DNA from 3 places in the Veillonella sp. oral taxon 780 str. F0422 genome. Region 2 is predicted to be linked to each of the others. Evidence: riboswitches for the same ligand, from Rfam matches in the RefSeq annotation. Region 2 holds a riboswitch; each other region holds the start of a gene.
The links. Region 2 has a riboswitch for thiamine pyrophosphate ahead of thiD (bifunctional hydroxymethylpyrimidine kinase/phosphomethylpyrimidine kinase). Riboswitches for the same ligand answer to the same signal wherever they lie in the genome.
Positions count from the first base shown of each region.

Region 1 (2,270 bases), on a different contig from region 2:
ATTGTGTGCGTAGCAGAATCCGTCGTGGCTATCACGCAAGGGGAGTTTACACGACCAGAAGATTTAAAAGTATCTTGGCAAGCTAAATTTTTAAATCGCTTTATCCATCCTGATGGTTCTATGGCATCTGTGTATGGTATGCAAGCAGCTATGGATAAAGAAGGGGAATGGAAAATGATGTTTGCCTTCCTTTGTGGAGCCGTAGCTAAAGTGTTTAAAAAATCTGGCGTCTTCTATCAAATGGCACGGACCGCATCTTTAACAGATGATGTGACAGGTACCATGCCTCCGTTTGATAAATGCATTGTATATGGACCAAAACAACCACATGCAGTAGCGGATGCCATTATGAAAGCAACAGGTGCTTATGGGGCTTGTGTAGCGGACGTGAATGATTTAAAACGAGCTGCTATCTTAGGCCATAGCCGTGGATTAAAACCACAACAAATTGCGCAAATTTTGATCGATAATCCATTTGGCAATGATAGCCAAATGACACCTATCGTTGTGATTAAAAATTATGCCTCTGTGTCTGCACGGAGACGATAAAAATTGTTGATACTTCGGCTTGCAAATTGAGTCGTATCAGCGTATACTGAAAGAGAACTTTGGGGAGCCTACTGGCTGAGAGTAAACGAAAGTTTTGACCCATAACCTGATTTGGATAATGCCAACGTAGGATAAGTTTGATTCGTCATACTGAGGACATCCAACAGGATGTCCTTTTTTGTGCCTTTTATAGGATGGTGTATCGTATAGGGGTACAGAATAAAGGTACATCTAAGTGGATGTACAAGTGAAATAGAATAGTGAGACGATAGAGTGCTATAGCATGAAGGGGCATACCACCGCGGGTATGGTTTTTCGTGCTGTTTTTTTATACTAGTATGTGGTGAAGGAGCCATGACGGATAATTGGTATGATACTAGTTTGAAATAGGTATATAGCAAACGCTATAGTTAGGAGGATATGATGAAAGTAAATGGAGCAACTTATCATTATGAGGGGCAAACAGTGCAAGAAGTACTGGCAGCCCTAGCGTTTCGAATGGATCGCATCGTAGTGGAATATAATGGGAAGATTCTTTCTAAAGCAGACTGGGAATCGACTCGTGTGAGTCCTGCAGACACAATGGAAGTAGTAACCTTTGTAGGAGGTGGCTAAATGGTATCTTTACAAGATAAAAAAGTTCTGCTCATCGGTGTAGGCGGTGTTGGTTCTCATGTGGCAGTGGCATTGTGCCGTGCTGGAATTGGTCAGTTAGAAATTGTAGACTTCGACGTTGTGGATGAAAGCAATTTAGGCCGTCAATATTATGAGGTGAATGATGTAGGAGTTTTAAAAGTGGAGGCTATGAAAGGCCATCTCAATCGGATGAATCCAAACTGTGAGGTCATCGTCCATAATGAATGCCTCACACCAGAAAGATTATCTGAATTAATCGATGGCTATGACATGGTCGTAGAAGCAGTGGACAAGGCTGTCACAAAAGCATGGATGACAGAAGTGATTCTAACTCATCCTACAGAACCCTTATTAGTAGGCTGTTCAGGTATGGCAGGTTGGGGGGATAGTAATGGTATCCGCCGTGAACGGAGACACCATCGTTGGTATCTATGTGGCGATGGAGTGAGTGATATCGATTCTATCGGAAAAATTACTGCGGCTCGTGTCATGGTTTGTGCCGGACATATGGCAAATGCCGTCATTCAATTATTACACGGAGAAGATATTGATTAAGGAGGAACCTATGACACGTTCAGTAAAAGATATGGAAACACAAGATACATGGACCTTAGGGGGACATACATTACATTCTCGATTTATCTTGGGGTCTGGTAAATTTTCTATCGACTTAATCGAGGCTGTCCTAGAAGAAGCGGGCGCAGAAATGATTACCTTAGCCCTACGTCGTGCGGTAGGTGGAGAAGTGGAAAATATCCTAGATGCTATCCCAAAGGATACTATCTTAATCCCTAATACGAGTGGCGCTAGAGATGCTGAAGAAGCGGTGCGTATAGCAAGATTATCCCGAGCTACAGGTTGTGGAGATTTTGTAAAAGTAGAAATTATGAAAGATTCAAAATATTTATTGCCACATAATGGGGAGACCATTAAAGCTACAGAAATATTAGCAAAAGAAGGATTCATCGTTATGCCATACATGTATCCAGACTTAGAAGTGGCTCGTGATTTGGTGAATGCTGGAGCCGCTGCGGTGATGCCGTTAGCGGCGCCAATTGGATCTAATCGTGGATTGCAGACAAAGG
Region 1 is NZ_AFUJ01000005.1:211,017-213,286, forward strand. Features, by position in the region: gene HMPREF9200_RS01220 (coenzyme F420-0:L-glutamate ligase) at 1-549, shown strand, start outside; TPP riboswitch at 600-699, shown strand; gene thiS (sulfur carrier protein ThiS) at 973-1,164, shown strand; gene thiF (sulfur carrier protein ThiS adenylyltransferase ThiF) at 1,165-1,740, shown strand; gene HMPREF9200_RS01235 (thiazole synthase) at 1,772-2,270, shown strand, end outside.
Region 1: it holds a riboswitch for thiamine pyrophosphate, as region 2 does, so the genes downstream of both, thiS (sulfur carrier protein ThiS) here and thiD (bifunctional hydroxymethylpyrimidine kinase/phosphomethylpyrimidine kinase) in region 2, are expected to answer to the same signal.

Region 2 (2,270 bases):
TTTCAGAGGAAATACCAGCAGATAAGGCATCCATAAAAGTAGTTGTGACAGTAGAGAATACGATGATAATTAACCCACCAAATCCTAAACCAGCATGAAGTAGAACCTTTGCAATGTTGCTTTCATTTGTATAGAGGGCAGCTGCTAGGCCTAACACATACATAACGGAACTTGTGATGCCATATACAATGGCACTAGATGCAGTACCTGCCACAGGGTTCTTGGACAAGCGAGTGTAATCGCTAATCAATGGAAGCCAAGACAATGGCATAGCGATAGATAATTCCAAAGCCGCTGTGAAAGTCATTTCATCAGTGATGATTCCTTGGCTATGAATGGAACTTTCTTGTAACAAGCTAATCAATAAATAGATGCAGAGGATACCTAAGCCGTAGCCCATGATGCTGTTGATATAGCCCATGTTACGGATACCAATGAAGAGCCATACAATGATGAGAGCACCGATAATGAAAGTCCACGCAGTGAATGGTAGATTCCATAACTCTACGGCACCAAGAGCACCGTCATAAATCATAATACCGGTCCAACCAATCAGTTGTAGAACGTTTAAAATGGAAAATAATTTCATGCCTCCATTGCCAAAGACAGTGGATACAGTTTGCATAGAACTCATGTGTTCACGAGCGCCGATGAGTCCTGCACCAAATAATAACAAACAACCGATGACGTGACCGATGATGATGGCTAATAGGCCGTCGGAAAATCCTAGGGGCGCAAAATAGGTGCCCGTCATAATTTCCGCAATAGAAAGAGCGGCGCCGAACCAAATGAGGGACAACCGCGATGATGAAAGTTTTGAATCACTCATGAATACTCCTAACTATGCCAGTAGGAACAAAAAAGACTAATCTGAAACGATTAGCCTGTAGATGATAGATATTCTTAAGATACCTAGTATTGCAAACAGGAACCATGTGGTAATGTGTCCTTATGTGTTTGTATAGGTACTACAAAAATATACTAATATATCCCTACGTTGGCATTATCCAAATCAGGTTATGGGTTAGTAGCACATAGCCACTTCTCAGCCCACTTTAGTGAGCACCCCTTACAGATGTATTATACGAATTGAATGATACTACGTCAATAGCAATATATAGGTGAATGTAATGTATCATATGAAATATATAGGATATATGAATGTCTATATTGAGAGGAAATATCTTCTAGTGAAAGTAGCTTAGCTGTAATTTATTGTATTGCATTAGAGTATATTTCATGTTATAACTAAATTAATATAAGAACCACTAGGGGTGCTTATGCTGAGATTGATGAGTGTCAAAACCCTAGACCTGAACCAGATAATGCTGGCGTAGGAAAGTGGATGGCATCGAATACTAGACATTGTATAAGAACCGTCCAAAGGATTGGTTCTTTTTTGTTACTAGTAAAGGAGATACCTATGAAATTACATAGAGCATTAACGATTGCAGGAACAGATCCAACAGGTGGTGCAGGGGTGATGGCGGACTTAAAAAGCTTTCAAAGTCGTCATGTCTATGGGATGGCTGTTATTACATCCGTGGTGGCACAAAACACAAGAGGTGTGACGCAAATTGCGCACATGGACCTTTCTATGATTGAAGCACAATTGCAAGCCGTATTTACAGATATTGTTCCAGAAGCAGTGAAAACGGGTATGTTAGCCACAGCAGAAATGATGGAACTAATCGGAGCCTACATAGATCCAAAAGTACCCTATGTGTTAGACCCTGTGATGATTGCCACCAGTGGGGATCGTCTAATTTCCGATGAAGCTGTGAAAGCCTTGCAAAGTAAACTGATTCCGAAAGCAACCTTGATTACACCGAACCGTAGCGAAGCCGAAGTACTGGCAGATATGAAAATTGATACGGTAGAAGCTTTGCATACAGCAGGGATTCGTATTTTACAAGAATTAGGCCCTCAAGCAGTCATCATCAAAGGTGGTCACATAGGAGATGAGGCCACAGATTACTTATTTACAAAAGATACCATGTCCATGCGACGCTCTTGGACAAGTCCTAAATATGACACAGTACACACCCATGGCACAGGTTGCACATTCTCTGCTGTTATAACAGCGGAACTTGCCAAAGGGAAATCCGTGGAAGATGCTATTACCATTGGTAAAGAATATATTCGATTAGCTATTTTGCATAACCCTGGGCTGGGCACAGGCAATGGTCCTGTGAACCACATGGCCTATGGGGATGAATATTCTGAGTAATATATGTATGATCCATATCATATCAACCATACTTAATGTC
Region 2 is NZ_AFUJ01000059.1:14,568-16,837, reverse strand. Features, by position in the region: gene cytX (putative hydroxymethylpyrimidine transporter CytX) at 1-829, opposite strand, end outside; TPP riboswitch at 973-1,080, opposite strand; TPP riboswitch at 1,261-1,357, shown strand; gene thiD (bifunctional hydroxymethylpyrimidine kinase/phosphomethylpyrimidine kinase) at 1,424-2,230, shown strand.

Region 3 (2,270 bases), on a different contig from region 2:
GACAGACGCCAATCGTGTGTACTACGGATGCACGGACCTATGATAATACCATTACCTATGCATCGCTCCGTAAATCACTTGAAAGTGAGAGCCGTCCTGTGGTAGTATTATTTGGAACGGGGTATGGTATGACGAAAGAAACAATGGAAGATTTCGATTATATCTTAGAACCCATCTATGGACATGGTGAGTACAATCACCTTTCAGTTCGTAGTGCCGTATCAATTATATTAGACCGCTTGCGAGGCGAAGCGTGGTGGAATAAATAGGAGGACACAATGTCAGGACATTCTAAATGGTCAAATATTAAACATAGAAAAGGTAAAAATGATGCGTTGAAAGCAAAAGTTACTACAAAAATTAGTCGTGAAATCACAGTAGCTGTGAAAGCTGGTGGTACAGATCCAACAGGTAATATGCGCTTGAAATTGGCGTTGCAAAAAGCTCGTGAAAATAACATTCCTAAGGATAATATTCAACGTGCCATCGATAAAGGTGCCGGTGCAGGGGATGCGAACAACTACGAAGAAATTACCTATGAAGGATACGGCCCAGGCGGTGCTGCCATCCTTGTAGAAGTGATGACAGATAACCGTAACCGTGCAGCAGCTGATGTGCGTCATGCCTTCTCCAAACGTGGCGGTAACCTAGGTGAAAGTGGCTCCGTTAACTGGATGTTCAAACGCAAAGGTGTATTCGTGATTCCACAAGAAGGCAATGATGAAGAAACATTGACATTATTGGCTCTTGATGCTGGCGCAGAAGACATTAAAGTAGAAGACGATGTATTCGTTATCTACACATTGCCAGATGATTACGATGCCGTAGAAGCTGCCCTAGCAGAAGCATCCATCGCCACAGATATGGCACAGATCACAATGGTTCCAGATACAAATATGGAATTAACCGGTGATGATGCAGTGAATATGCAACGAGTACTAGACATGCTGGAAGACTTGGACGATGTACAAGATGTGTATCATAATGCCATCATGGATGAGGAAGAATAATTTCCTATAAGATTCCACCATTCCATGATATACTATAAGTAAGTAAATATTTTAGAATTGCAAGGGAGCCTATGTAATAGGCTGAGAAAGGACTTTGAAGTACCTGACCTTTTGACCTGATCGGGATCATGCCCGCGTAGGAAGCACGCTGACATATGTGGGTATCGATGTAATGTCGATACCTTTTTGTGTATAGAGTACCCCAAATAGGCTCCTTTGTAATGAAAGGAGCTTTTTATGTTTTACACACAAATGCAAGCAGCCCAAAAAGGCATTGTTACCGACGCGATGAAAGTGGTAGCAGAAAAAGAAAACATGGATGTTGAAGTATTACGAGACCTAGTAGCAAAAGGACATGTAACGATTCCATGCAACAAGCATCACACGGCTTTACAACCAGAAGGAATCGGACAGAAGTTACGTACAAAAATCAATGTGAACTTAGGGACATCTAAAGATTGCACAGACTACGAAGAAGAGATGAAAAAAGTTCATCATGCAGTAGCATTAGGGGCTGAATCTATTATGGACTTGTCTACACATGGTGATACAAAGGTATTTCGCCGTCTATTGACAAAGGAATGTCCCGTTATGATTGGTACTGTGCCAATCTATGATAGCGTTATCCATCATCAAAAAGATTTAGGAGAATTGACAGCTGAAGACTTTATTTCTACCATACGTTTTCATGCAGAAGATGGTGTAGATTTTGTTACCTTGCATTGTGGTATTACACAACATACAATAGAGCAAATTAAACATCACAAACGGAAATTAAATATTGTTAGTCGTGGTGGTAGTTTAGTCTTTGCTTGGATGTCTATGACAGGTCAAGAAAATCCTTTCTATGAATACTATGATGAAATCTTGGACATTTGTGCAGAATATGACATGACCATTTCTCTTGGCGACGCCTGCCGTCCTGGTTGCTTAGCAGATGCTACAGATATCTGTCAAATTGAAGAACTTGTTCGACTTGGGGAGTTGACAAAACGAGCTCGCGAACGTGGTGTACAAGTGTTAGTGGAAGGTCCTGGTCATGTACCATTGAATCAAGTGCAAGCCAATATGGAAGTGCAACAAACGATCTGCGATGGGGCCCCGTTCTACGTATTAGGTCCATTGGTAACAGATATTGCACCAGGCTATGACCATATTACAGCTGCCATTGGTGGTGCTGTGGCAGCCATGCATGGGGCAGCCTTCCTTTGCTATGTAACACCAGCGGAACACTTAGCGTTACCTGATGAAAACGATGTG
Region 3 is NZ_AFUJ01000001.1:16,158-18,427, reverse strand. Features, by position in the region: gene HMPREF9200_RS00100 (RNA methyltransferase) at 1-269, shown strand, start outside; gene HMPREF9200_RS00095 (YebC/PmpR family DNA-binding transcriptional regulator) at 279-1,010, shown strand; TPP riboswitch at 1,062-1,170, shown strand; gene thiC (phosphomethylpyrimidine synthase ThiC) at 1,248-2,270, shown strand, end outside.
Region 3: it holds a riboswitch for thiamine pyrophosphate, as region 2 does, so the genes downstream of both, thiC (phosphomethylpyrimidine synthase ThiC) here and thiD (bifunctional hydroxymethylpyrimidine kinase/phosphomethylpyrimidine kinase) in region 2, are expected to answer to the same signal.